Regions from separate parts of the Marinomonas sp. 63XJN7_9_ISO-PGPR-S23-217 genome, predicted to be linked through region 2. Evidence: predicted binding sites of a transcription regulator. Region 2 holds the regulator's gene; the other holds the start of a gene.
What was found. Region 2 encodes FliA, which starts transcription of late flagellar genes. Its sites were predicted from a motif close to CTAAAGTTNNNNNNNNNNCNGCCGATA; they were not measured.

Region 1 (17,105 bases), 2.4 Mb from region 2:
TCACGATTTGGAGTGACTTTGCCTGCTGGCGTGAGTGCAACCTCTAAAAACGTTGCAGCAGTGTCATTGACAGCCACCTTACCAGCCTTTTCTAAACCAGGGCAAAAAATTGATGTGACGGTTTCTTCAATTGGTAATGCAAAAAGCCTACGCGGTGGTACGCTTTTACTGTCAACTTTAAAAGGTGCGGATGGACAGGTTTATTCCATTGCGCAAGGTAACGTGATTATTGGCGGTTTTGGGAATAATGGTTCTGATGGTTCACGAAACTCGTTAAGTGTGCCGACGGTTGGTCGAATTCCAGATGGTGCCAGTGTTGAACGAGTGGTTCCGACGAGTTTTGATTCAGGGGACTCGCTTACCTTTAATTTAAATCGTCCTGATTTTACCACGGCAAAAGATGTGGCAGATAAAATCAATGGTCTTTTAGGAAAAGGGGTTGCGGAAGCATTGGATGCGACTTCGATTCGCGTCAGAGCCCCACGTGATCCTGGTCAGCGGGTGACCTTTATTTCGATTCTAGAAAATCTCGATGTGAAGCAAGGTGAAGAGCGAGCTCGAGTTGTGATTAATTCTCGCACTGGCACCATTATTATTGGTCAACATGTGCAAGTGTCTCCAGCGGCGATTACCCATGGTAGTTTGACAGTGACCATTCGCAATACGCCACAAGTGGTGGGGCAAAATGGCAAGGTGACCGGAGGGGGAACCATTATTTCACCTAGAAATGGTGATCCTCAAGTGGATAGAAACAGTGGGCATATGTTCTCATTTGCGCCAGGAGCGTCATTGGATGACATTGTTCGGGCAGTGAATCAAGTTGGCGCGGCTCCAGGGGATTTAATTGCTATTTTAGAAGGTTTAAAACAAGCTGGAGCCATTAACGCTGACTTTGTCATTATCTAAGTAGAAGAATTTGAGACGCTTATGAACGCTTTACCGCCCACTAATCCTGATGACTTCTTTGCCGATTTTTCAGCTTTGGAATCGTTAAAAACTAAAGCGAAAAAGGACCCAGAAGCGGCTCTTAAGGAAGTTTCACAAAAATTTGAAGCTATTTTTATTGGCATGCTATTAAAAAATATGCGGGCTGGTAATGAAGCCTTGGGAGACGGTTTGTTTTCTAGTCAACAAACGAAGCAGTATCAAGGCATGATGGACGACCAAATGGCGCAAGTATTGGCCAAAACGGGTGGTTTTGGGGTATCTGAGGCGCTGATTCGTCAGTATCAGGCGCAACACCCGAAGGCTCATAAAGCAGGTGCTTCTGATGACAATGATTTTATCAAGCGGGTTTCTAGTCAGGATTTGATTCGAGTGAAAGCGTTGGCTCACCAAGCTTCTACAGATTTTTTAAAAGCAGCACAAAAAGAAATGTCTGGCGCAACGGTTGAGGCATCCAGTTCGAGTACTTCGCCCAAAGAGCCTGTATCCAGTCACTCTGCCTTAGTCCAGAGCAAAGAGGAAGCGGCTAAACCGACAGTGCAGTCTGTTGCGTTTGATTCCCCAGAGGCTTTTGTAAAAGCCATGTGGCCCCATGCGAAAGCGGTAGCGGAAAAGCTGGGTGTAAGTGCGAAGGCTATATTGGCACAGGCCGTGTTGGAAACTGGTTGGGGGAAACATCCCATTGCAAAAGACGATGGAACCGCTAGTTATAATTTATTCGGCATTAAGGCGGATCATCGTTGGGATGGAGATCGAGCGGTGGTTAATACGCTGGAGTTTCGTCATGGTATTGCCAAGCGTGAAAAAGCAGCATTTCGAGCTTACGACTCTTTTTCGCAAAGTTTTAATGATTATGCCAATTTTTTAACCGCTGATGATCGTTATAAAGATGCCTTGAAGTCTGGCAATGATCCGTCTTTGTTTGCTGTCTCATTGCAAAAAGGCGGCTATGCAACGGATCCTGAGTACGCACAAAAAATTGATCGGATTCTATCGAGTAAGTGGTTTGAGGCTTTATAGATCGGCATTTTGTTTTCTTTTTCATCCGGTAAAGTTCTTGCGTTAGCAGTCGATAAGTCGTTATAGCGTTGGTGTCATTTTAGAAATTATCCTTAGAGGTGTGGGCATGGGCTCAAATTTATATGCGATTGGTTTATCTGGCCTGCAGAGCAGTCGGGCCCGTATTGATACGACCGGTCAAAACACATCGAATGTGGATACAGCGGGTTATAGTCGTCAGAAAACCTCTACGATTGCGGAAGCCAATGGTACCGTTAGGATTAAAGACACCGCGCGAATTGTTGATAAATTTGTCAATGAACAGGTGCGTAATGATGTCTCTGCGCATTCTTACTATGATACTTATCATTCTATTATGTCGACGTCAGACCAATTGTTGGGGGAAAAAAGTGTTTCTTTGAATGCGTATTTAAGTAAGACATTTAAAGCCATACAAGACGTGAATAATGACCCAACCTCTTCTTCTTTACGTGACATTGCCTTTTCCAACATTAAAGATTTGGTTCAGCATTATCACACCCTGTCTAATTTGGTAGGTGAACAAAAGAGCATTGCTGATAAGCGCTTATCAACTTCAGTTGCGGAGTTGAATAACATTACTGGGCAAATTGCACAGTTGAATGGCGATATTCTCAAGGAAGAAACCCGATCTACTTCGCCAGCCAATGAGCTGCGTGACAGACAAGAAGAACTGGCTAAAAAGCTATCTGGCTACCTGCATATCAAAGTGGATTACTCTAAAACGGGCGTCATGACAGTGGCTCTTGCCAACGGACAGCCTTTGGTGATGGATAAAACACCCACTAAGCTTAAAGTCGAAGAAGACCCTAAGAACCCACAAAACAAGAAACTCTACATTGATTTTGGTAAATACGAAGTGGGCGTCAATAACGAAAATTTAGGTGGTTCTATCGGTGCTTTGGTCGATTATAGTGCCGACTTCGCTGTGAAATCGGATCGCTTATTGGGTCAAAGTGCGATTTCTATTGCCGACCGAATGAACCAGCAGAATAAGCTCGGTTTGGATGGTGATGGTAATTTTGGGCAGGATCTATTTCGTATTGGCCGCATTAGTTTTCATGCTGGGCAACATAATATCGGTAATGCATCGGATCTGGCGGTGCGAGTGACCCCTGGAAAATCCACTGAAATAACCACCGACACCTATGAGTTATCGAAAACCGATAACAATCGTTTTTTGATTAAGGCCTATGATGAGCATGGTCATCTTAGAAAACATGTCACGGAAATCAATACCAGTACGATGAAACCGGACGATAAAGGCTATTATCAGGTGCCTGGTCTCGGTTTCGATATTCGTTTGGGGGATATCAGTAAATATTCGATTAATGATGTATACAACTTTTCACCAACAGAAGGTGCTGCGACAGGCTTGTCTTTACAGGCTAATAGTGGAGAGGATTTGGCGCTTCGAGCTCCCATTGGTGTACAAACGAATCCAAATAATATGTCAGATGCGAAACTCACGTTAACGTCTGTCACAAACACCCATCCTGATCGTTCTGCCTTCAAGAGTAGTGATGAACTTTATCAAAATGCCCCACACAGTATCGTGTTTACGGGAGATCATTCATTTGAAGTCCGTGATGGTCGTGGAAATGCTTTAGCAAAAGTAAATAACATGACGAATTTTAAAGACCTTCTCACTCAGGCTGGATTAGCAAAAGAGGCTGGTTTTGATTTGTCTCTGCAGGGAAGCCCTAAGGCAGGGGATGAATTTGATTTAGGCCCTCAATTTACGGGGGCTGCAGACGATTATAACGGTTTAAAATTAGTGTCTTTGCAGGACAAGCCTCTCATCGGAGGAAAAACGTCTTTATCTGAATCTTTTGCTGATCTTGTTGCCTCTGTCGGGAGTAAAACCGCATCGCTGGAAACCAACAAAGAGTCGAGCGATGTCGTCATGAATCAAAGTATCGCGAGACGTGATTCCATATCTGGTGTTAGCTTGGATGAGGAAGCCGTTAACCTACTCAAGTACCAGCAGGCGTATTCTGCTTCCGCGCAAGTGATCACGGCGGCTCGAAGTACATTTGATACGTTATTAGCGGCAATGAGGTAAGTTTATGAGAGTCACTAATAATCAAATATACGGTCAGTCCAGTCGCGCTATGAGTCATGCGAATGATCGTGTGATGGATATTCAGAAGAAGATTACGGAGAATACCAGTATTGTTTCTCCCAGCGATAACCCAGTGGGTGCGCGGGAGGTGATGCAGTATGAGTCGAGTAATCAGTCTTTAAAGCAGTACGATAACAACATGAAAATGGCGAAAGGGCATTTGGAATACGAAGAAGTGGCCTTGCAAAGTTATAATGGCCTATTGGATGAAGCCAGAACTATGTTGATTCAAGCGGATAATACCGCAAATACGCATCAGGATATTGGTGCGATTGCCGATCAAGTTTCCTCCATGGTCGATTCCATGGAGGATTTAATGAATTCTCGCAGTGCCGATGGTAGCTATATTTTTTCGGGGACAAACACCCAAGCGCCTGCTTTTACCCATTTGCCAGATGGTACCTTTAAATGGTCTGGTAATGAGGGGCAAAATTTTGCGCAAATTTCAGAGAGCCGTAAGGTGGCGGTGAGCGATTCGGGTAAGCATATTTTTGAAGATGTATGGAAGCGTAATACGTTTTCCACAAAATTGAGTGTGGGGAACTCTGATGTGGTGTCAAAGGTCTCTAATCAGGATGACTTTGATGCCTTTTTAAAAAGGCATTTTAGTGTCACCAATCAAGCAAGTAACCATTTCGTGCTGACAACCACGCCTTTGTCTATGACCAAACCAGATGCGGCTGCAATACAGTCGTTAGTGAGTCAAAGGGCGCAAGATGCTGCCGCTAACAAGGCAGCTGGTGCGAAGAATGATAATAAAGACGATGAAAAAAGCTATATAGGTCCACCAGGACGTTATTTTTTTGCTGATTCATCTGGAAACATTATTGCCTCAGGAACCTATGATCCGAACAAAAACCTCATTATTCAAGGGATGTCTTTTTCTTTAAAAGGGGATCCTGGTGCGATTGTTGACGTTGATCTTAATAAGCCAGAACGTGACAATGTGGTCAATGTGTTGCGCAATACAATAAAGGTGATGAAAGATCCTAATGCCTCGAGTGAAGAGCGCGATATCGCTTTGAAAAATGGTCAAGTCAGTATTGTTAATACGCAGACATCGGTAGGTCGCGTGCGTTCAATGGTGGGGGCTAGGCTCAATAGTATGACAGAACGAGGTGATTTTTCCACAGCGAACCAGATGGCCAATACCATGGCCCAGGAGCGGGTGGCAGGACTGGATATGGGCAAAGCGGCAACCGAATTGTCTATGTCCGAAACGGCCTTGAATGCCTCACAGAAATTATTCACTAGGATAGATAATCTATCTTTATTCAATAAGATTTGATTTATAGCTTGGAAGGTAGCGAGAGATGTCAGCGTTTCAAGTCGAGTCATGCTTTGGTATTGATTTGAATTCGGGGTTCTTTAATCTTGATGAAATTATCAGCCAATTTGGCATTAAGAATGATGTCCTTAATCATAAGCATATCCGTAGCCTAGTTCGAACGCGAGGGAAAAAAAGTCGTATTGTTAGTGTGGCCATGCGTCAAGTGACTTTTGATCTAGTGAAGCCTGCGTTAGAGACCAACTTTCTCCCCTATGACCCTTCTTTTACCTTTGAAAAGCTACTGAACACAAAACGAGAGCGCCTATATGACGCACAAGAGCGATTTCTGTTGCTGTGCTACTCCATGACTCAAGGAAAAACGGTTAAAAGTTTAAAAAAGCTAAATGCCTCATTAACCACCAAAGATTGGCGTGATAAAGCGAATAAAGGTCAAAGTCTGTTTAAATACTTTCGTCAAGAGCTTGATGATAATACTCGAGAGTATATTCTCGCGTATAAGGCGCAAAAAAGAGACAAAGAAAAACAAGTTGAAAAAGAGGCGGACGAGTCTCAGGCTAATGCATCGATTTCTTTGCCTTTACGACGTCAGGCTAAGACTGGTTTCGTGGAGAAAAAACTGGCACCGACTTCATTTAATGATGAGGTTATTAAAGCACTAAAACTGTTCGAAGATGGTTACCTTTTACTCAGGGAGCAGACCGATATCGTTAAAACGGGCTCCCCATTAGACATGGATAAACTAAGGGCGTTTTGTCAGCGCTTGATGCAATCTCATACGCGTAATTCCTTTGCTCTGCTTGCTATTCGTCATATAAAAGATGCTTCTACGTATCTGGAGCAGCATGCAATGGGGGCGGCAGTATTGGGTATTCATTTTGCCAAAGCCTTGGCATTGTCTGAGCCCTACATCGAAGCCATTGCTTTGGGTGGCCTGCTTTTTGATTTTGGGCGTTTTCGTTTGCCTATGGCCATTAGTCATAAAGCAGGGAAAATGACGGAAGCCGAATTTGATTTGTTTCGAAAGCACATTACATTTGGCGAGCAAATGTTTAAGCAGAGTGACGGTATCCCCAAAGTGGCATATCAAATGTTGATCGATCACCACGAAAGAGTAGATGGTGCAGGGTATCCCCATGGTAAGCAGGATCAAGAAATCTCTGTGTATGGGAAAATAGCTGGTATTATCGATGCCTATGATGCCTTAACCTCAGAGCAAGTTCACAAACAGTCCATGGGGCCACTAAGAGCGCGTCGGCAATTAGTAAAAGAGGCTGGATTGGCATTTGATAAATCCCTCTTAGGGGTTTTTCTGAAAAGCATTGGAAGAATTCCGGTGGGGTCTTGCATCGTGCTGTCGAATGGTCGTGTCGGGTTTGTGTTGACCTTAAGTGCTTCTTTGGAGCCCGCTTTAGTTCGTCAAGTATATAGCCTGACTCATAAGAGCTTTATTACAGTATCGGATATTGATCTGAGTAAGCCAGGCTACTCTCAGGAGAGTACTAAAATTGTCAAAGACATTTCCCCTCAGTCTTTGGGAATCCAGTTTATTAATTACCTTTCTTAACACATCCTCCTCTAGCAAGTGCCCTTAATGTGTCGTATCACGACAGTCTGTTTTTGTCATGAGTATTTTTGCTAATGACGGATTATTTGTAGTAGATTACAAATAAGACTAGAGTGCTTACTTTTTGTACACGGTTGTGCGCATTCTACTGACTTCCTTGTCTTTACTGCCTTTAGTGTAAAGGGCTTGGAGAAAAAATAGAAAAAATAGAAAAAAAGGTTAAAGATTGAAAATAGAGTGTCGATAAAGGGTATATGGAGTTTGATAACACAATTCAAACGAGCATTTGGTAGATCGCTGTATATGTGGATGCCAAGTTGATTTTACAGCGTTATCTCTCTTTTTTTATTATTTAGGAGAAAGCAAAATGGCTTTATATGTAAACACAAATACTTCTTCTTTAAATGCTCAGAACCAGTTAATGAAGTCGGGTAAAGCATTGGATACTGCTTACCAGCGTCTATCTTCTGGTTACCGTATTAACAGTGCTGCCGATGATGCTGCGGGCTTACAGATCAGTGACCGTTTGACGTCTCAGGTGAATGGCCTGAACCAGTCAGTACGAAATGCGAATGATGGTATTTCTGTTGCTCAAACGGCTGAAGGTGCGTTGAACGAAACAACCAACATGCTGCAGCGTATGCGTACTCTATCCATTCAATCTGCCAACGGTTCAAACTCGGCTGAAGATCGTGTCGCAATGCAACAGGAAATGGGGCAGCTTTCTAAAGAGATTAACCGTGTTGCCAGTACGACGACCTTTGGTGGACGTAACCTGCTTAATGGTACTTACGCTGGCGTCTTTCAGGTTGGTGCTGACTCTAACCAAACCATTAGTTTTACGCTGGAATCTGGTGGTAATGCGAATTCCATTGATTATTCAGGAAATGGTGGTTTTACCATGTCTGGGTTATCTAGTGGTGCAGCAACACCTCAGGTCTCTAAAGATACCGCATCAATTACCACTATGAGTAATGCGCAAAGTATGATCAAGGTTATTGATACTATGATTTCGGCAGTAGACTCTAAGCGTGCTGAGTTGGGTGCGGTACAAAACCGATTTTCCTCTACTGTGAATAACTTGAGCAATATTACTGAAAACGTAACAGCTGCACGTGCACGTATTAAAGATACTGACTTCGCAAAAGAAACGGCTGCTTTGACCAGTGCTCAAATCCTTCAGCAAGCTAGTAGCAGTATTCTTTCTCAGGCTAATCAACGTCCTCAAGCGGCGTTGTCCCTATTGGGTGGTCGTTAATTAGCATTAAATAGCGAGTAAAAAGTAGTACCTATGTGCTGCTTTTTCTTCTATTAAATTTATTTCAAGCGGCTTCTATTCTCTTGGGAAAAGCGGCTTTTAGCCAGATGAAAGTGCTTCATCTGGCTTTTTTGTGCCTAAAATTTGTGTTTTCAGGAGGTTTGTATTTGATAACGAGTGATTGAGTGGGGCTAATTAAGATGCTTTCAGCGTTTTTGTGTCTGGCGTGTTCGGCGGATATTTTTCTGTCGGCTTGACGGTGTCCGGTCTTTATAACATCTGTTTGCTGTCAGCCAGATGAGTTTTTCGCTCGTCTTTACTTTGTCGTGCCTGTTATTTCGATTTATAGAGATGTGTCTGCCTATCGATGTTGGACGTATTGGCAACATGCGATTATTGCTCCTTTTCGTTTAAGAAAGGGGAGTTGAAGACGGACTTTCCGTTGAGCTTTTTTGTAATGCTAGCGATCTTGTTACTGCTTAAAATTTACATTATTTAGACGGTTTTATTAATAAGGGAGTAAATACAAAGTTTATCTATATCAATCAGTTGGGAATATTTTTGCCTATTAGGGTGAAGGGTTTTGCCTGTATGAGGTAAATAAATGCCATGAAATAGTAAAGTTATTGATGTTCTCGTCGATATTAAGGACGAGTACTGCTTTTTTGCAGGAATTGTCGAAAACTTTAGGAGGCTATTTATGGCTCTTTATGTAAACACGAATATTTCATCTCTGAATGCTCAACGTCAGTTGATGAAATCAGGCAGCACGCTAGATGTTGCTTTCCAGCGTTTGTCTTCGGGGAAGCGTATTAATTCGGCAGCAGATGATGCCGCAGGTTTACAAGTTTCTAACCGTTTAAGCGCTCAAGTTAATGGTTTGAACCAGTCTGTGCGAAACGCGAATGATGGTATTTCTGTCGCGCAAACAGCAGAAGGGGCATTGGATGAAACGACTAATATGCTCCAGCGTATACGTACTTTGTCATTGCAAGCCTCTAACGGTTCAAATACCGATGAAGATAGGAAAGCCATTCAACAAGAGGTGGGACAGCTATCAAAGGAGATTAACCGGGTCGCATCAGACACTACATTCGGTGGAAGAAGCTTATTAGATGGCACTTACGATGGTGTCTTTCAGGTAGGTGCTGATTCCAATCAAACGATCAGTTTTAATATGAAGAATGCTGGTGCCACTGGGTCTATTGACTTTGCTGGGAATGGTGGCTTTACTATGTCAGGTCTGTCAAGTCAGGCCTCTTCCCAAGTTAGCATCACTACGGCATCGGTTACGTCCATGACGAATGCGCAAAGTATGGTTTCCGTCATTGATACGATGATTTCTGCAGTGGATTCTAAGCGTGCGGAATTGGGTGCAATACAGAACCGTTTCTCGTCAACGGTTAATAACCTAAGCAACATCACTGAGAATGTGACCGCTGCGCGTGCCCGTATTGAAGATACGGATTTCGCGAAGGAAACCGCAGCGTTAACAAGTGCACAGATTTTGCAACAGGCTAGTTCGTCTATCTTATCTCAAGCAAATCAGCGCCCGCAAACAGCGCTGTCTCTATTGAGATAATTTCACATTATAGAAAGCTGAGGGGCTACCTCAGCTTTCTATGTGTTATGAGAGGTTCAGACTATGTCGATCAGTTCAAGTGATATTTCTAAACATACGTTAAGTTCATTACCGATAAGGCCCGAACAGCGTAATTCTGATAATTTTCATGTACGGAATCAGTCAGAGGCTAAAGTTGTCCAGACTTTGTCCGATACCAATAAAACAAATAAAGAAGATTCGAAAGAACAAACCTTTTCAGACAAGATAGAGCCAAATCAAGTAAAACAAATGAACACTAAGATGGCTCAGTTGAATTTTCATCTATCGTTTGAAATGAGCAAAGACAGTAATGAAAAAATCGTCAAGGTGATCGACCAAACCACGGGGGATGTTGTTCGTCAAATTCCTTCGGAAGAGTTTATAAAAATGTCGAAGCGGATTGATGATATTATTAGTCAGCTACGTGACATCAAAGGTACCATTGTCAACAGCAAAGTATGATTTGATATATTTAGTAATTTGTAATGCATCAGGAGAGTGGATATGCCAGTTGGCTCATTGGGTATGGGATCGGGTCTAGATTTAGACTCTCTCGTCAAAAAAATGGTGAGTGCTCAAAAAGACCCAAAGGTGAAACTGTATCAGGATCAAATCCACAGATATGATGCTAAATTATCTGCTCTTGGAACGGTCGGTGCATCGATAGACAAATTCAAATCATCAGTGGAAAAACTGAATAATAGAGAGAGTTTTGAAGGGCGTAATACACAGATAGATCAGCCTGAAGACAAAAAAGTATTGGATGTCACCGCTGGCCCGACAGCCTCAAACTCTTCTTATGAAATCAGTGTGAATCAAACGGCGAAAGGCAGCCGAGTCATTTCTAAACCCAATATATTTCATTCAGAGAGCGATGTGGTTACAGCCCGTGGTGGAAAGTTAACCTTTAGTGCTGGTAAAGACTCATTCTCAGTGGATGTGGATCCAGGGACTACTCTAGCTCAGTTAAGAAAGAAAATTGATAACGCTAAAGATAATTTTGGTGTCTCTGCCAACATCATTGATGACGGAAAAGGTCATTTATTTTTTACCGTTACGTCAGATAAAGAAGGCGATAATAACTCTATCAGTATTACCAATACTAAGGCACCGCTTGGCAAACTACCGATTTCAGATACGCTAACAAAAGATGGTAAAGACACCTTAGAAAAACCTCCTGTTAATTCGGATGGTTTGTCATTGGACAGTGTGTCTACCTCAGGTTTATCCGCTGGCATGGTCATGCTGCAAGGGGATCAAGCCCGAGATGCAATGATCACGGTAGATGGCATTCAAATCCGCAATGATAGTAATAAATTTGATAAGGCTGTGTCCGGTTTAACCATCGATGCATTGGCGTTAACAGATAAACCGACCAAAGTGGATGTTACGCAGGATGAGAAATCCGTTAAAGACACTATTCAGGGTTTTGTCTCGTCATACAATGAATTAATTGGTGTCTTAAAAAAGAGTACTGCCAAGGGGGCTGTGCTAAATAGCAATAGCATGATTCGAAATTTACAGTCTTCTTTAACTAACAGTTTAATGATGACCCATGCTGGTCCTGGTAAGTTGAACAATATTTTTGACTTAGGTGTGAAAATTGACAACGACGGCACATTAAGTCTCGATCAAAATAAGCTCGATAAAGTCATGTCCACAAGTTATGACGAGCTTCCTGGTTTGTTTACGGGTAATGGTGGCTTAGCAAAACATCTTGAAAAAGTGCTGGATAACTATACCGGTATAGATGGAATGAATACCACGTTAAAGAACTCTATCGAAAAGTCGAAAGATGATACTGAAGAAACAATGAAGAACTTTGAACGCCGAATGAAGAGTTATGAGTCATCATTACGAGATAAATTTACACATTTAGATTCTCGGCTTTCTGAGATGAAAGCACAAGGGAACTATCTAAATAATGCACTTGAAAAAATGAAGTAACGTTTAAACTGTAATAAATGGGGTTGTTTATGTACGAGAAAAAAGGGATTCATGCTTATAGACAAGACTCTTTGAAGTCTGATTTGGCATCAGCTGATCCTCATCGAGTCATTCAGCTCTTGATGCAAGGTGCTTTAGAGCGTTTGGCACTCGGCAAAGGGTTTATAGAGCGAGGTGATTTACAGGGTAAAGCCTCTGCCTTGACCAATGCCGTTGAAATTATTAATGGGCTTCGCGATGCCTTGGATCGTGATAGGAACCCAGAACTTGTCGATAATTTAGAGTCTTTGTATGACTATATGACGGTAAAAATCAACGAAGCTAGCGCAACGCGAGATATCGCTATTATTGATCATGTAATGGATTTGTTGCTACAAATCAAAGGTGCCTGGGATCAAATCTCAGAGGCAGATAAACAAAAAGCCTATGCTGATAAAGTAGAAGCTCGTGTGGGTATTGCTTAATGCTGGATAAAGCCTATCTTGTCGAATTGACGGATGAGCTAGAAGTAAGTGTTCAACGCCAGGATGTTGATAGTATTTTACAGTTTTGCGAGAAACATGATGAGTTTATACGATCAATCCAGCCTTCGAATGATGCAGGCGTTAATCAGACTATTAAGGGATTTGCTCAAGCCCATCAGCGTGCGCTTGAGTTGATTGAGAATCTTCATACAGCCATGCAAAATGAGCTTTTTAAGACAACTAAAACCCGTCAAGGTGTGATCCAGTACAAGGGTGTAAAGCATGCAAAATGAGGAACAATGGACTGACACCGCACCAACGGAGGAGTATCTTTCTCTTTTGCAACAAGGTCTTCACCGTATAAAAGAACACGAGGCAGAGCTCAATAATCGATATGCCAATAACATGGCCGTATTTGCTGAGGTGATGCCGCATATCTATGAAGCGTTTCAATCCTATACACCAGACAACCCTTTTCTCTATATGGAAGCGAATGGCGAACTGAATCTTTTTCGCAAAGATGTCGGTGTGCCCTTTTTTTCTGATGAGCCTAGAAAGCAATCACAAAAAAAAGTCTTGGCTTCGCTTCGCTCCCCTAACAAAACCTTTTTGAATTTAGATAAAACGGACAATCACCCAAGCCGTCATGTGTTTTATAGCAACAAAATGATGGATGTGGCTTCTGCGCAAGCACAAGGTCTTGCTAAACAAAAGAGCATAACCCAGTTCGTGGGATCCGCCGTTTTTTTTGGTATTGAGCTTGGTTACCAGTTAGAGGCTTTGCTTGAATGTCGGGAGGTGAAGCATCTTTATCTATATGAGCGAAATTTAGATTGTTTTTATTACTCATTATTTGCGATTGATTGGCTGCCGATACTGGAAAAATGTAACCGAGATGGCCGCACGATTTATTTTTCTCTAGGTGTGAATGCAGAAGATTTTACTGATAAATACATACTTCAGTTGGCCGAAAATGGTTATTTTATGGCGCCGGAAACCTTCTTGCACGTTGCCTACAGTAGTCCTGAAAATAATCAAGCTATCCACTATTTTAAACAACATTATGTTCGTCAGGTGATGGGTTGGGGGTTTTTTGACGATGCATTGATTGGCATTGCTCAGGGGCTGCGATCTTTACCCAATACGCGTTTAGCTCGTTTTAAAGGACGTGATGAGCTCCCGAAATGGGTATTGGATATCCCTGTTTTTATCTTAGGGAATGGGCCATCCCTTGACCAAGGGATTGAGTTGGTGAAAGAAGTACGAGATCAAGTATTAGTGATCAGTTGTGGTTCCACCATCAACACGCTTAAAAAATTGGGAGTCACGCCAGATATTCATGTGGATATTGAACGCATGAAACAAACCGTCGACAAATTTATCTTTTTGGATCAAGACTATCTAGACCAAATCTGGGGGCTGTCTGTGGATGTTATGCACCCCGAGTATTTCCAATATTTTAAGCATTCTGGTATGGGGTTAAAGCCTGGAGAGGCGATTACCAGCTTGATTCTGCAACAAGCACGCGCTCAGGGCGATCTGGAAGAATACGTTCAACTAAACTTTTGCAATCCGGTCGTGGCGAACCTAGCGTTGTCTTATGTGCATTTGTTTGGCTTTAATACGGTGTATTACCTTGGGGTCGATAATGGTTTCAAGGACAAAGGCAGTCACCATTCTATCCACAGTGGTTATTATAAAGATGGCAAAGAATCAGGCTTTCAAAGTTTTCAAGATGCCTCTTTAATTCAACGTAAAGGTAACTTTGGTGATGTGATCTATGCGACAAATATTATGGATACGTCACGGGTCCAGCTAGAGTCCTTAACGCGCCTATTGAAGAAGCGTCGTGGGTTTAATAGCTACAATTTATCTGATGGTGCGAAAATCGAAGGAGTTGAGCCGCTTAAGCCAGAGAATCTGATGATTCTGGATCCTAAGATTGACCATAAAGCCGTGATTCAGCTACTGGATCAATGCTTTTTTACCGAACCGCCAGCCAGTGTGCTAAAAGAGGCGCCAGAAACGCTCATTTCTATCGAAGGTTTTTGCAAAATAGCTAAGCTTTTACAGCAAGGTTGGGATGATACCGTCACAACCCGTGAAGCCGTATGTGATTTATTGTGGTCCCATCACCGTAGACTGTTTTTTCTTCGCGCCAGTGTACATTGCCATATTCATGATTTGCTTATTGGCTCCTTTACCTATTCCGCCTTCCTGATCGTAAAGTTTATTTTCGCACACGAGGATGAGGCTGAAGCCGTGCGCCGTGCACGTAAGATATTTGATGTTTGGTGTGAGTTTTTAGACGAAATGCCAAGCATGTTACAGCAGGCGTCTGACTTTATAGACAAAGGTAATGATCACCTTATAACCTTTTACAACGGTTAATTATGTTCGAACAAGACCCATTTATTATTGCCGAGCTTTCTGGTAACCATAATCAAGACTTTGAGCTAGCGAAGGCGATGGTTCATGCTGCTGCCAAGGCGGGTGTTGATGCCATTAAATTGCAGACGTACACACCTGATACCATGACTCTTGATGTGCGACGGGAGGAGTTTATGGTTTCAGAAAGTGATAGTTTGTGGAAGGGGGATAATCTTTACGACCTGTATGCAAAAGCGTCCACCCCTTGGGAATGGCATAAACCCTTGTTTGAGTTAGCTGAATCCCTTGGCTTGGTGGCGTTTAGCTCGCCTTTTGATATCAATGCGGTCAATTTTCTTGAGTCTCTCAATGTGCCGATATACAAGATCGCCTCGTTTGAAATGACTGATATCCCATTGATTCAAGCCGTGGCGAGAACCAATAAGCCGATTATTATGTCGACTGGCATGGCGACGTTTGCTGAAATAGAAGAAGCCATTGCAACCATTCGTGCAATCGGTAATAACCCCCTGACATTGCTAAAATGTACCAGTACTTACCCGGCAAGAATTGTGGATTCAAACCTGATGACCATGGAGGATCTTGCTAAGCGTACAGGCTGCCAAGTGGGGTTATCCGATCATACACAGGGATTAGGGGCGGCTGTTGCTGCGACGGCACTAGGTGCAACCGCAATAGAAAAACATTTTGTATTGGATCGTTGTGCTGGTGGTGTCGATGCGGCTTTCTCTATGGAGCCGTCTGAAATGGCGGCGTTAGTAAAAGCATGTCGTGATGCGAAAGCCGCATTGGGGCGTGTTGTTTATGGTGGCTCTGAGGCCGAGCAAGCAGCGAAAAAATATCGTCGTTCAATCTATATCGCACAGGACTTGCCAGCAGGGACGGTACTTGGCGAGACCCATTTAAAAATTATCCGCCCGTCTTTTGGTTTAGCGCCTAAGTATTGGCCAGAGGTGTTAGGAAAAGTGCTGAAAGTGGATGCTATAAAAGGTCAGCCACTGGCGTGGAATATGCTGGAATGAAAGCGTTGATTCGAGCTGATGCGGCCGTAGAAATAGGCATGGGGCATCGTGTTCGTTGTCAGGCGTTGGCCAGCGCCTTTGAGCGATTAGGTTGGACGTGCCAGTTTGTTGTTCACCATCGTTACCGGCAGTTCGCCTCGGATCACGATCTGTTGATTGACTGCGAAGAGGATTTGTTGTCATTGGCGGAACAGTCAGATTTGGTGATTTTAGACCACTATGGTTATCAAGCGGATAATATAGCGCGTTTGTTTCAAGTACAGCCAAACCTGTTGGTCGTAGATGACATGAATGACAGAGGCATCTTTCCCGCTAAGTGGCTAGTCAATCCACTCAATCAAGTGTATTCCTCCCAAGTTGCCATGCCTCTTACTGGCGGACAATATGCCTTGTTGCGTCCTTCTTTTTCACAGCATTACTCTGAATCGATCACCCCAGATAGATTGCTCTTGACCCTGGGGGGGACTGATCCATTGGCGCTGACCTTACCTTTGCTTAAGGCTTTAGAAAAGGCCGGATTTTCATTAGACAAGGTGCAAGTGATGCTGGGTAAGAATGCCAGAAATAGCGCAGAGGTGCTTGCTTATTGCGAGGAAAAACACATCGCTTGGCGGCAAGGCGTGAGTGATGTCACTCCATTAATGGGTCAAGCAAGAATGGCCATTTCTGCGGCGGGTGGTACCTTGTTTGAATTGGCTTGTATGGGGGTACCAACGGTATTTGCTCAAGTGGCAGAGAATCAAACTCGCTCTCTAGAGCAACATGTTCCAATGACTTGGTGTGATGCTGTTCGGTTTGATGACGTTAGCGAAAAACAGCAAGTGGAACGCATCGAGCATCTTATTCGTCTAGTGATGATCTATTGGCAGGATGATGCTTGGCTGACCAAGGCCAGGAAGATCGCTCGGAGTCTTGTTGATGGCAAAGGAGCTGATCGTGTTGCCAAAACGCTCCACCAAGAATTCTCAGTGATGATATAGCGCCATTAGTTGTGTTAATCGTTGCCAATCTTCCTCTGTATCCAAATCTTGAATGCGATGTCTTGGTAACATGATAGGTTTGGATTTTGCGCCAAAAATAACACCATCCTCTAGCCAGTCTTGAACACTTGCCCAGTAAAACTGCCCTGCATCATGAATAGCTTCTGTTAAATCTTGCGAACGTTTGGCAATGTGCTCTGGAAACATTGGTGCAAGTTGGCCATTCTGATCGAGATGCAACGCTCTCTGAATAGGAAAGTCAAAGGTGCAGGCGGAAAAGCAAAATGTAGCATTTTCCAAGCCATTAAAGCCTTGTTGTAAGTCTTCCGGGGTTAAAAGTGGGCTAGTTGCATAGATTAAGCAACCATGAGTGGGGCGTTCGAAGCCATCAAGATAGGATTGTTTGATCAGCGTGCGTAGAGCGTGTTGCATCACTGGGGTCGTTCCTGTCATGTGATCAGCCAAGTCGCGTGGGCG
Region 2 (13,765 bases):
TCGATTATAGGAAATATTTCCTTCTTTAGAGAGAAGCTCTGACTGTCGCTCAACGGCGATATTCAATTTCTTCTCAATGGCAACCAAACGTCTTCCCATACCGATTGATCCAGACGCTAATACTTGAACTTGCTTTTTTTGATTCAAATCGGCTTCATGATGCATTTGTTGCATGCGCTTTACACGCCTAGATAAACGAAGTCCCCAAACAGCTAACGCAACTAACATTATAAATTGAAGCACGAGAAGAAGGTTAAACAACCATTGAGATTCCATCGAGTACAACTACCTTCGAATTTACATTGAACCTATGTCAGACCACTCATCTTCCGATAGAAGCTTATCGAGATCCACGAGAATCAACAGAATATCATTTTTATGGCATACACCTTGAATAAATTTTGAAGATTCGTCATTACCGACACTTGGAGAGACTTCAATTTCAGACTGGCGCAGATAAACAACCTCAGAAACCGCATCCACCAAAATACCAATGACATGCCCTTCCACTTCCATAATCATAATACGAGACGAATCCGTGATATCTCCTGAAGGCAGATCAAAACGCTGACGCGTATCGATAACCGTCACAACCGTACCACGTAAATGGATAATACCCAATACAAAACTGGGCGCCCCTGGAACCGGAGCAATCTCAGTGTATCGCAGGACCTCCTTGACTTGCATAACATTCACACCGTAGATCTCATTTTCTAAACGAAACGTCACCCACTGAAGAATTGGATCTTCCGATTGCTTAGACTCATTTAACGCTATGCTCTTTGTTGTCATCGTCTCTCTCCATGATCACTCAGCATGATCAATCAACTTTGTTTAAGGTGTTTTTTAAACCCATTGTCGGGGTCTTCCAAAAGCTCGATAAACCCCTGCACATCTAGTATGGCACACATATGATCAATTACCGTACCTGCCAACCAAGGTCGTTTACTCCTATCACTGCGCCACTTCACTTGCGACGGTTCTAGTGAAATGGCTTCAGCCACTTTTTCACAAGCAATAGACCAATCAGATCGGTCCAGTTGAATCACAAATTTAAAATGTTCTTTTAAATCACCTTGATAGTGATTTGGCATCACCCAACGTGCCGTATCCACGGTACGCAAGTTGAAATCGCCGACATTCGCGACTCCCATAAACCAATCAGGCTGTCCAAAAATGGCGGTAAGTTTGTCATGGCTACTTTGGTGTATACCACCAAGTTCAACTAAAGGAACCGCCATTTTTAGCCCGCCAACGTAAAACAAGAGACATTCAAAACGACTCTTAGCCCAAGGCAAAGGTTCTGTTTTCGCCACCCATCGGCTTTTTATGGGCTCTGGCTCTGGCTCTGGCTCTGGCTCTGGCTCTGGCTCTGGCTCTGGCTCAATAGCCTCTGCTTCAGTTGTACTTTCTTGCAAGGCCTCTCCTTGCATACCAGAAATGGCGTTCTCAAAATCGGCAAAGGAAGCATCTAACGCCTCAAGAGACGCTTCACTGTATTCTTTTTCAACACCATCCGCCGTTAACCCCCAGTCCTCAAGAGAAGGAGCTTCAGAGAAACTATCTTCTGAATCGGTGACCTGCTCCTCTTTTGTCTCTCGTTCTTCAGCGTCTTCTGTAACCTCACCAAATGAATCGTCTATATCTTCTTCATTGACTTTCTTTTCATCCGATGCTTCTTCTAATGCATCCGGTTCAGAAGATTCAGGCTCATCTGAATCAACGATCGTCGCCTCTTGCAGCAAATCATCAAGATACCTCTGCACCGCAAGTTGGGGACCAACCAATTGATCTTTTGTTTTCGTTTCTTTCATAACCATTTAACCCACTGGGTTCAATAAGGAGTCCATCAGACTCGCATACGCTTTTACACCTCGCGCACTCGCATCAAGCGCAGAAGGAGCAACACCTGCGGTACTGGCATCTCGTAACTTAGTGTCGACGGGGATAACAGAATGCCACACCAGTTCCTCATAAGAATCTTTCAGGCTTCTCAAGCTTTTATTGGACGCTTGCGTACGTCGGTCAAATAGGGTTGGCACAATCAAATAAGGAACAGGGCGTTTCCTTGCACGGTTAATCATAGTCAAGGTGCGCACCATTCTCTCCAAACCTTTGATGGCCAAAAACTCGGTTTGTACCGGAATCACTAACTGTTGGCAAGCCGCCAATGCATTAATCATAAGTACCCCAAGAACAGGCGGACTATCAATCAATACATAGTCATAATCATCCCATAGAATCGCAAGTGTTTTGGAAATCACCAACCCCATACCACCCTGTGCTTGGGCATGACGTTCCAAGGTCGCTAATGCCGTTGAAGCAGGCAATAAAGAAAGATTAGGATGCCCCGTTTCTAGAATAAGTTGCCGAGGCAGAGTGTCTGGTATTTTCCCGCTGACTTGAAAAAGGTCATAAGCACTATGTTCAATCGAGTCTGGGTCAAAACGAAAATAACTCGTTAATGATCCATGTGGATCAAGATCTACCATCAGAACTCTGTTGCCAGCGTCTGCCAATAATCCTGCCAATGAAACCACCGTGGTTGTTTTTCCTACTCCACCTTTCTGATTTGCCACTGCCCAAATGTGCACTCTATGTCCCCTGAGTTCTATGCTATTATTTTGCTTACACTTTCATTGCAATCATATACAGTATTGCGCTATTTAAACAAGTAATCATAAAGATTATCGGAGTTACTTTTACTAATTCGCAAGGTAACACGGCGATTTTTTTGTCTATTCTCCTCGCTGGTATTACTGACTTTTGGATCTTCGCTGGCAAACCCAATCGGCGCAATTAGTTTTGGATTTACCCCTTGATACACCAATTCATCAACTACCGAAGCCGCCCTTAAACTAGACAAATGCCAATTCGACATTAATCGACTCGACTTCACAGGTAAATCATCGGTATTACCTACCACTAATACAGGGGATGGGTAAGCTTTTAATACCCTAGAAATAGCCATTAACACAGCAACGGCCTCATTTGTCAGCTGATATTCCCCTTCTCCAAACAACAAACTAGACTGGAATTCCAAATTAACCCAATGTTTTGATTGGCTCACAGCGATTTTTCCAGACTCACTTAATCCTTGAAATTGATTGCTAATAGTAGTGTTAAGCACATCATAAATCGTCATCGGTAACGGGGAGGTATTGCTATCTTTTTTCTCGGTATTAGAGGGGGTTGTTGGAATCATTTTTGCGTCCACCGCCGCCTGCTCAGTTGACTGACCTATAATAGGCTTACCAACAGTAATCGGCTTAATCGATTTTTGCACCGCCTCAAACACACCATTTAGCGTTTCAGCTATTTTTTTATCATCCCCTTTGTGCTGAATAGAAATGGAATAGAGAGCAACAAAGAAGGCGAATAATAAGGTAATAAAATCCGCATAGGATAGTATCCAACGATCTCGACTTTGGGCACTCGACGGTCGTTTCTTTTTTAGAACTCGCCGACGACGCGAGGGCTCAGGTGAAGAAACCTCATCACTCATAACTTGTTAGCTCTCGTTCTATGCGTTGCGGATGTTTACCTGTGGCGATACCGTAAACACCATCAATCAACAACTGATTATACAGCAGTTCTTGATCTGCGTAGCCAGACAGCTTTCTAACGATCGGGAACACAACCAGATTCGCGACCCCCTGACCGTAGAGCGTAGAAACAAATGCCACAGCGATACCATGCCCTAGTGCCTCAGGGCTATCAAGATTCGCCATTGCTTGGATCAACCCCAATACAGACCCCATAATCCCAAGCGTCGGCGCGTAACCACCAATGGATTCAATAAAGGTCACGCTGGACATCCGGCGGTCATGGATGCGATTGGCTTCATCATGCAAGCGATCTGCCAATGACTCGGGATCATCACCATCGATAGCCATTTGAAAAGCCCGCGTGGCAAACTCATTAGAAAGCTGGGTTATGTCGCTTTCTAATGCGATTAAAGAGAGTCGCCTTGCCTTATAAGCCAAGGTAATCATGGAAGATCTAGCAAACGAGAAATCAAAAGTGGGGGGGAACAAACTCCATTTAGCTAGAGAAATGGCTCTTGAAGCATCTTGAATATTACTTTGCATCAAGGTTGCGCCAAAGCTCCCCAAAATAACAATAATTGCAGAAGGTAAATTAAGAAGGAGAATGACTTCTCCTCCACCAAGCCAATTAGATAAAAGGACAGAGCCAAACGCGAGAAGAAGTCCAGCCAGCGTCACCAAATCCACTAGCTAACCTCACGCGCTAGGCGCTCACCAATATGATTGAGGTCGATAATATCATCAGCCAAATTGGCTTTTTCCACCGCCATTGGCATACCGTAAATGACACAGGATTCTTCACTCTGAATCCATACTCGAGAACCAGAGCTTTTCAACATACGTGCGCCTTCTCGACCATCCACCCCCATGCCGGTCATAACAACTGACAGCACTTTACCAGGATAACATTTAGAAGCGGATCCAAAGGTCACATCAACTGAAGGCTTATAATTGAGCCGCTCATCACCATCCAAAATACGGACACAGCCCCCATTTCTAGAGTCCACCATCATTTGCTTACCACCCGGTGCCAATAAAGCAACGCCCGGCTGCAAACGATCGCCATCTTTGGCCTCTTTCACAGTAATCTTACAAATGTTATTCAATCTTTCAGCAAATGCGCCAGTAAACGCAGCAGGCATATGCTGAACCAACACCAAAGGGGCCGGAAAATTAGCGGGGAGTTTTGTTAGTACCGCTTGAAGGGCCATAGGCCCACCCGTTGACGTACCTATTGCCACTAAACTCACTTTCTTTCTAGAACGCGGGATAATCACCCCACGATCAGTAACGATAGGCTTTGGTGCCTCACGCGGCGCTAGACTCTGAACGGGCGCTCTTGACCCTCCTAGACGCGTTCGAGAAACCGTTAGTACCCGTTCCACTAACGTATGTTTCACCACCGCAGAATCTCGAGAAATATCCTCGAAATTCTTCGGCATAAAATCAACTGCCCCCGCTTCAAGCGCATCAAGGGTAACTTTGGCTCCTTCATGCGTCAAAGATGAAAACATTAATACAGGCGTTGGTTTGAGCTTCATAATATTAGCAACAGCGGAAATGCCATCTAAAACAGGCATTTCGTAATCCATTGTTACTACATCAGGCGACAAAGACTGTACTTTATCAACCGCTTCCTTGCCATTATTAGCTGTTCCAACAACGACTAATCTTGGATCTGCTTCGAAAATTTCTACTAAACGACGTCGGAAAAAACCGGAGTCATCTACAACCAGTACCTTTACCGGCATACCGCCACTCCCAAATCGAAATCTACCTACCTAGAGGCGTAACTCTTTAACATGCTAGGTACATCAAGAATTAATGCGATACGGCCATCACCAGTAATCGTCGCACCAGCCATGCCAGCGGTTCCTTGTAACATTCGGCCCAAAGGCTTAATCACCACCTCTTCTTGGCCAACCAACTGATCTACTACAAAGCCAACTTCATTAATACCCACTTGGACCACAACCACATGCGCTTCTTTTGGTGTTGTTTCACGCGTTCCGCCTTTTATCAACCAACTTTTAAGATGGAAGATGGGAAGTGTTTTGCCGCGAATAACGACCACTTGTTGACCATCTACAATGTTGGTTTTTTGTAGATTCAAGTGGAATATTTCATTCACGCTAACCAGCGGGAAAGCAAACGATTGATCTGCCAAAGTCACCATCAAGGTCGGCATAATCGCCAAAGTCAATGGTACCTTGATAATAAAACGCGATCCTTGCCCTAAAACGGATTTAATCTGTAGCGTGCCGTTTAGCTGGGAGATTTTCGTTTTCACAACGTCCATTCCCACACCACGACCCGATACATCTGTAATCTCAACCTTAGTTGAAAAGCCTGGGGCAAATATTAAATTAAATGCTTCTTCGTCTGATAATCTTTCAGCAGCGTCCGCATCCATCAAGCCTTTTTCTACGGCTTTTTTACGTAGCACATCAGGATCCATACCCGCACCATCGTCATCGATGGATAGTAGAATATGGTCGCCTTCCTGCTCAGCCGACAAAATAACATGGCCGACTCGCGGCTTACCTTTAGCTTCTCGAACATCAGGTGCTTCAACACCATGGTCAACAGAGTTTCTCACTAAGTGAACAAGTGGATCTGCGAGCGCTTCTACTAAGTTTTTATCTAGATCCGTTTCTTCCCCACGAAGTTCAAGATTCACCTCTTTCTTCAGGTTTCGAGCCAAATCACGCACCACACGAGGAAACTTACCGAATACCTTTTTAATAGGCTGCATTCGGGTCTTCATCACGGCGTTTTGCAAATCCCCCGTGACTACATCTAGGTTAGAAACCGCCTTACCCATGGACTCGTCTTCACTTTGCAAACCAAGACGAACCAGACGATTTCGTACTAAAACAAGCTCACCCACCATATTCATGATGTCATCAAGCCGTTTAGTATCCACTCGTACCGTTGCTTCTTGTGTTACTGGTACACCTGCAACTTTGTCTTTTGCCTGATGTGATGGCTGACTGTCTTCTGACTTAGGTACTCTTGGAGCTGGCTTAGGTTCCACTTTTGGCTCCACCTTTTTAGGTGCAGCTTTCGGTTTCGCTGTCTCTTCTTTCTTTGTACTAGCCGTATCAGTATTACCTTTAGGAGCACCCTTCTTACCATGAAGACTGTCTAGTAAGGATTCAAATTCATCTTCTGTGATCAAATCGGAATCAGCTGCGGAGGCACCTGACTCACTGGCAGCCTTCTTATCTTCTGAAGGCTTACTGCTGTCTTTTGCCTTAGCTTCTGTTTCCTTAGTCGTTTCCTGAACTTGATCAGAACTATCTAGGCCAGGTGCACTGCCCCCGTGCAATTGATCGAGTAGCTTTTCAAACTCGTCTTCTGTAATTTCATCTGATTCAGCAGACGATTCTTCTGATACATTTTCAGAAGCGTCACTGCTTTTGGCTTCCTTAGAACTATCAAGGCCAGGTGCTCCATTACCATGTAGCTTATCAAGCAGCTGATCAAACTCATCCTCGGTGATTTCATCAGAAGCATTATCTGAATTCACCTCAGCTTTAGTGGTTCCGCTGTCTGCTTTTTCTCCAGGAGTATCCTCACCACCTAGAGCATTAAGCAAAGATTCAAATTCATCGTCGGTAATATCAACAGGCTCTTCTGACTCATTCGCATCGGATGAGTCATCGATTAGCTCTTCTTCAACAACTTCGTCTTCCTCAATCGCCATGCTTTCATCAGACGAATCATCTTCTGGTTCCTCATCGGCATCAACACTACCTCCGGCTAACTCTTCAGCAGTGGGCGGTTTTGCATAGACACTAAGAGCCTGAATCAAATCAGGATCAGCACGCTCGGGCTCATTACCGGAGCGAACGGCTTCAAACATCTCATTGATTGCATCAAGAGCCTGTAGTACCACGTCCATTAAATCAGAGTTAATAGTACGCTGGCCATTACGCAAGATATCGAACACGTTTTCCGCATAATGACAACAATCGACCAATGCTGTTAACTGTAAAAACCCCGCCCCGCCTTTAACGGTATGGAAGCCCCTAAAGATAGCATTCAACAATTGCTTATCGTCCGGGTTTTGCTCTAGATCTACTAATTGTTCGGAAAGCTGTTCCAGGATCTCTCCAGCTTCTACCAAAAAATCCTGTAAAATTTCTTCATCGACCTCGAAACTCATCCTCAGCTCCCTTTAGAAACCAAGACTTGATAGCAAGTCGTCTACTTCGTCTTGACTATTCAGTACTTCTGGGTTGTTTTGTTTATTAATAGCTGGACCATGACCACGCGTGTCATCATGCTCGGCTTCGCTCTTGTCATGCTCCATTCCGGAGATACTATCAACTCGTCCTGCAACAGCAACGAGATGTACAAGACGTTCTTCTACATCTCGAATTAGATCATTCACTCTCGTAATTACTTGGCCAGTTAAGTCTTGATAACCTTGCTCTAAAAGAATTGTGTTAAGATTGGAATGCAAGGTCGTCGCACTGTCATCCGCATACTTTAAAAACACATCAATACGTTTGTATAATTCACGGAACTCTTGAGGCGATAAATCACGTTGAATTAAACGATTCCAGTCTTTTCGTAACTCTCTCGCTTGATTTTGCAGCTCACTCGCCACAGGAACACTTCCATCCACCATATCCATGGTCTTATTGGCCGCCGAACTTGTTAATTCAATAACATATTTCAAACGATCAGAGGCATCTGTAATTTTGGTATTACCTGATCCAGCATGCTCTTCACCAACCACCAAGTCCATTGAATCAACTTGAAAATCGCGAATTGCGTCATGGAGACTTCTTGTTAGCGTCCCGACTTCTTTATAGAAACTATTATGTCGAGCCTCGCTAAGCTCTTGAATAACCTTTATCGCACTACTAAAGTCACCGACTTCAATGTGATTCAAAAGATCAACAGCACCATCCTTCACTAGGGATTCAAAATCCCCCAAGCCTGATCCAAGTTTCTTTGACATCAAAAGCCCCTATTTAGCAGCATCTATTCGTTCGAATATTTTCTCAATCTTTTCCTTGAGTGCGACGGCAGTAAAAGGCTTAACAACATAACCGTTCACCCCGGCTTGAGCCGCAGCAATAATCTGATCACGTTTGGCTTCCGCTGTTACCATCAATACAGGAATACTTTTGAGTTTATCATCAGCCCTAACCGCTCGAAGCAATTCAATTCCAGTCATACCTGGCATGTTCCAGTCGGTTACTAGGAAGTCAATTGTCCCTGCTTGAAGAATCGGTAATGCCGTCGTTCCATCATCCGCTTCAACTGTATTGGTAAATCCCAAATCCCGTAACAAGTTTTTGATGATACGTCTCATTGTCGAGAAATCATCAACAATCAGGATCTTCATGTTTTTATCCAATGCAACCTCCACAACCCAAAGGTAGTATTTCACAATTCATAATTTAATCTCGCCAATCACTTAATCGAGCTCTTAATCTAAGAGCAGCCTGACTATGAATTTGACTGACTCTCGATTCACTAACACCTAGAACAGCGCCAATTTCTTTTAAATTCAATTCGTCATTATAATATAAAGATAAGACAAGTTTTTCTCTTTCTGGTAATTGATCAATTTCATTTGCTAATTGATCTTGAAACCCACTTTCCTCAGCCAATAAGTAAGGAGTGCCACTTGCTTCATCACTGAATGTATCCAGTACACCACCATCATCTGACTCCAACATTTCTTCATAGCTAAAAAGCTGTGTTGTCATCGATGAATGGATGATATCGTGATATTCCTCAATACTGATATTCATATGGGCTGCTACTTCCATATCGGAAACATCACGCCCAGCTTTAGCCTCCAGTTCTTTAATCGCGGCACTTACGGCTCGTCCATTGCGCCTTACCGAACGTGGAGCCCAGTCAGTTTTACGAATTTCATCCATGATAGAGCCACGAATCCGAATACCAGCATAGGTTTCAAAACTGGCCCCCTTATCAGACTCAAAACGTTTATAGGCCTCTATTAGCCCCATCATTCCGGCTTGTGTCAGATCATTTACATCCACAGTATTGGGTAAACGCGCTAACAAGTGATAAGCGATTTTTTTTACTAAATAGCCGTATTGCTCGACAATGGCATCAATCGATAATGTCGCTTTTCTAGTATAGGTGTCGTATCCGTTTTTGGTCTGCATAAAGATAAATCAGCAACCTTTTACTATTTGAGTCTGATGCACAGAATAACTGTACTACATAGTTCCATATCGCGCTCATCCAAATAACATAATTTTACTAACTACCATATCTTAGTGACCCATAGATCTGGCTGTAGTGCTCGGCGGTATAAACAGCTCGGCTGATTAAGTTATGCGCACGAGCAGGTTCTATGTCATCAGGAATTCTTTGTCCATCGGCGATGTAAACAACAGGTAAGCCCTCTTCGATAACCACGCTAATGGCTTCACCAAGAGACGCTGATTCGTCTAATTTACTTAATACACACCCGTCTAGCTGAACTTGAGAATACACATCAACGACAGACTTAAGCACCTGTCTTTGACTAGTACAAGGTAAAACTAACAATTTTTTCAAACTGGAACGCGCTCTTTTGATCATTAGCAATTGCCGCTCGAGGTTAGAATCTCTTGGATTCATACCTGCAGTGTCCACTAAAACTAAAGAATAATGAGCGTATTTAGCAAGTACTTCATTTAAATCAGAGTATTCATTCACCACTTCTACAGGAATATTTAAAATCCGGCCAAAGGTGCGTAACTGCTCATGAGCAGCAATCCGGTAAGTATCGGTTGTCACTAAGACTATGCTGTCTGAACCATATTTCAAAACATGCTGGGCCGCAATTTTACCAATGGAGGTTGTTTTTCCTACCCCTGTCGGCCCCATAAAAGCAATGCACCCTTTTAGCTCTGCCGAATTTGAACGCACTGGAATATAATCCGCAAGATGAGCAAGCAAACGATTCCAATCGTCCTCCCGACCTTTTAGGTCAATATCATCCAGCAAACGAGAGGTCACCAAATCAGACAAACCTAAACGCTTTAATTTTTCTCGGGCTTTCGCTTCAACTGAATTTTCTTTGGGCTGCGTTGCTGACTGCTGACGCTGTTGCTCCAACATTTCTTTGACACGGTGCAACTCCTGCTCCATGGCATGGAGCTGGTTATCGCTCCCTTTGTTCTGTTTTAGAGAGAGCGCCTCTTCCAACATCGGTTCGTCTTCATCATTTTCAATAGGTGGCATATCAAATGATGGGGATGATGCTCGGGGGCTATTAGTATCGGTTGGAGTTTGTTGCTTTGCCCTTTCTATACGTTCAAAATACTCAGCTGACGGGTCTTGATAAGCCTCTTTTCGTCGCTCTTTAGAGGGCCTATATGTTGATGTTGAAGGCTTTTTTTGCACCATACTAGAAGGCAAAGAGCAATCATAGTCCAACGCAATGACGATCTCTATCTCACCAGTAGGGAGGCGTTGATTCGATAAAATAACCGCATCAGGGCCCACAGCGTCACGGACTTTCCGTATCGCTTGGCGCATGTCGGGAGCTCGAAACCGCCTAATTTGCATGTATAATTGAATCCTTCTAGTGTATTTAACCTTACAAATCCATAGCTTACCCGAAAGACTTTGATAAATATAGAGACTAATTGATCACAATTGCTACAGACTATTGACCAATCACACCAACAACAGTAATTCGCTTATGATCTGGCACTTCTTGGTAAGACAGAACAGACATATTCACCATACCATAACGCATAAAACGGGCTAGCATTGGCCTGATTGGTGCTGACACTATCAGTATAGGAGTATTTCCCATTGCTTCCTGCTGTTCTGCAGACTGTTTAAGGGAAGCTTGTAATTGTTCGGCCATTTTCGGCTCTAAAATAAGCGCTTCTTCATTCTTAATACCTGATTGCTGACTCTGCTGAACCGTTTGCATCAGCATTTTTTCTAATTGAGGATCAAGCGTTAGCACAGGAATTTCTTCTACCCCATCTGCCAAAGTTTGGATAATCAAACGAGACAAGGCCGTTCGAACAGCTGCGGTTAGTACCATAGGGTCCTGACTTTTCGGCTGCACTCCCATAATGGCTTCGGCGATAGTACGCATGTCGCGAAGCGGAACCCCCTCAATCAATAAGTTTTGCAGTACTTTTAACAAGATACTCAAAGGAATGGTATTCGGCACCAATTCCTCAGCCAGCTTCGGATTATATTGTTTAAGCAAGCTAAGCAATTGCTGCACTTCATCGTGACCAATTAACTCATAGGCATGTTTATGCATAATTTGGTTAATATGCGTTGCCACCACCGTACTCACATCCACCACAGTATAACCGTAGGTTTGTGCTTGATCGCGTTTTTTAGGATCAATCCAAACAGCATCCAAACCAAACGACGGATCCTTACCTGCAATCCCATCAATAGAACCAAATACTTGCCCAGGATCGATTGCCAAATCTTTATCGGGATGCACTTCCGCTTCCGCCAAGCTAACCCCCATCAGCGTGACACGATAGGCATTGGGCATCAAATCCAAGTTATCTCGAATATGAACACTGGGCACAAGAAAGCCCAAGTCTTGCGACAACTTGCGACGAACCCCTTTAATCCTTGCTAATAACTCCCCGCCTTGAGATTTATCCACCAGAGGAATCAAGCGGTAGCCAACTTCTAACCCCAACATATCAACCGGCGCCACATCGTCCCAGCTAAGATCTTTGCTTTCTGCTGGAGGCGAGGCATCAGACGATGAGGATTTGCCTGTCGACAAAGCTCCAGCCATCGCTTTGCGCTTTTTGCGGTACTCAAGAAAGTAAGCGAAACTACCTAAAACGATGGCTAGGGACAAAAACGCAAAATGTGGCATGCCCGGTACAATGCCCATAATCCCCATAATCGCAGCGGCAATATACAATGCCTTTGGCGAACCAAACATTTGCGAGACAATCTGCGTCCCCATATCGCCCGACTCGTTAACCCGAGTCACCATGATGGCGGCCGCAGTAGAAAGCATCAAAGAAGGGAGCTGAGCCACCAGACCATCACCAATAGTCAGCAGAGAATAGCGCTGAATGGCTTCGGAAAAAGACAACCCGTGTTGCGACATACCAATCGCCAAACCACCGATTATATTGATCCCCAAAATCAGCACACCCGCAATAGCATCCCCTTTTACGAACTTAGAGGCACCGTCCATAGATCCATAAAACTCTGCTTCTGAGGCGATTTCCATTCGCCGCTGTTTGGCTTGATCCGCATCAATCATCCCTGCGTTCAAATCCGCATCAATGGCCATTTGCTTACCCGGCATGGCATCCAAAGTAAATCGAGCACTTACTTCAGAGATACGCCCCGCCCCTTTTGTCACTACGGCGAAGTTGATGATCATTAAAATGGCAAAGACCACAAAGCCGACGACATAGTTGCCACCAATCACCACCTCACCGAAGGCTTGAATCACCTTACCAGCCGCATCTCCCCCCTCATGACCATACAATAAAACAACACGGGTAGAGGCCACGTTTAATGCCAAACGCATCAAGGTAGACACCAACAAAACAGTTGGAAAAACGGCAAAATCTAAAGGGCGCAAAGAGTAAATCGCGACTAATAAGACCACAATGGCGAGCGCAATATTAAAAGTAAATAAAACGTCGAGCAGAAACGCAGGAATCGGCAGTATCATCATGGCTAAAAGTGACAGAAGCAAAATAGGAATCCCCAGATTCCCGCTCACTATCCCTTTAAACTGACCAGTCACTTTTTGGCGATCAAAATTCACACGTGGTTCCCGCAGATATTAACAATCAATTTAGCTAGGATGGCGTATTACCATCCCATTGAAACTCTTCTGGCACATCAAAACGCGGCATGGTTTCCGGCCTTGGCGCACCATGTCGTGCATTACGCAGCTGATAAACATAAGCGAGCAATTGTGCGACTACTTTAAAGAGACCATGGGGAATCTCCTCTCCGATCTTCGTATGATGATAGATCGCTCGCGTTAGTGCGGGGGATTGTACCACAGGGATATCATAGTGATTGCCTACTTCACGAATTTTCAATGCCATAAAATCACTCCCCTTAGCAATCATTATAGGAGCCTGCCCCCCACTTTGATCGTATTTTAACGCCACAGAAAAGTGTGTTGGGTTGGTAATAATAACATCCGCTTCAGGAACATCGGACATCATGCGATTCATCGCAGCCTGACGCTGTAGCTG

Region 1: flgK (flagellar hook-associated protein FlgK) is a predicted target of FliA. The motif match lies at 1,994-2,020, and genes of this name have one in related genera.

What each region holds. Positions count from the first base shown of each region.
Region 1 covers NZ_CM149678.1:4,298,703-4,315,807, reverse strand. The annotation lists gene AC0VYI_RS20210 (flagellar basal body P-ring protein FlgI) at 1-906, shown strand, start outside; gene flgJ (flagellar assembly peptidoglycan hydrolase FlgJ) at 928-1,965, shown strand; gene flgK (flagellar hook-associated protein FlgK) at 2,072-4,048, shown strand; gene flgL (flagellar hook-associated protein FlgL) at 4,053-5,396, shown strand; gene AC0VYI_RS20190 (HD-GYP domain-containing protein) at 5,422-6,963, shown strand; gene AC0VYI_RS20185 (flagellin N-terminal helical domain-containing protein) at 7,331-8,221, shown strand; gene AC0VYI_RS20180 (flagellin N-terminal helical domain-containing protein) at 8,922-9,803, shown strand; gene AC0VYI_RS20175 (flagellar protein FlaG) at 9,867-10,286, shown strand; gene fliD (flagellar filament capping protein FliD) at 10,329-11,771, shown strand; gene fliS (flagellar export chaperone FliS) at 11,801-12,235, shown strand; gene AC0VYI_RS20160 (hypothetical protein) at 12,235-12,528, shown strand; gene AC0VYI_RS20155 (motility associated factor glycosyltransferase family protein) at 12,518-14,626, shown strand; gene pseI (pseudaminic acid synthase) at 14,629-15,648, shown strand; gene AC0VYI_RS20145 (PseG/SpsG family protein) at 15,645-16,628, shown strand; gene pseF (pseudaminic acid cytidylyltransferase) at 16,614-17,105, opposite strand, start outside.
Region 2 covers NZ_CM149678.1:1,249,849-1,263,613, reverse strand. The annotation lists gene AC0VYI_RS05835 (DUF2802 domain-containing protein) at 1-174, opposite strand, end outside; gene AC0VYI_RS05830 (chemotaxis protein CheW) at 298-792, opposite strand; gene AC0VYI_RS05825 (chemotaxis protein CheW) at 825-1,814, opposite strand; gene AC0VYI_RS05820 (ParA family protein) at 1,821-2,594, opposite strand; gene AC0VYI_RS05815 (OmpA family protein) at 2,663-3,505, opposite strand; gene AC0VYI_RS05810 (motility protein A) at 3,498-4,235, opposite strand; gene AC0VYI_RS05805 (protein-glutamate methylesterase/protein-glutamine glutaminase) at 4,235-5,299, opposite strand; gene AC0VYI_RS05800 (chemotaxis protein CheA) at 5,326-7,719, opposite strand; gene AC0VYI_RS05795 (protein phosphatase CheZ) at 7,732-8,523, opposite strand; gene AC0VYI_RS05790 (chemotaxis response regulator CheY) at 8,533-8,913, opposite strand; gene AC0VYI_RS05785 (RNA polymerase sigma factor FliA) at 8,969-9,709, opposite strand; gene flhF (flagellar biosynthesis protein FlhF) at 9,807-11,072, opposite strand; gene flhA (flagellar biosynthesis protein FlhA) at 11,203-13,323, opposite strand; gene flhB (flagellar biosynthesis protein FlhB) at 13,358-13,765, opposite strand, start outside.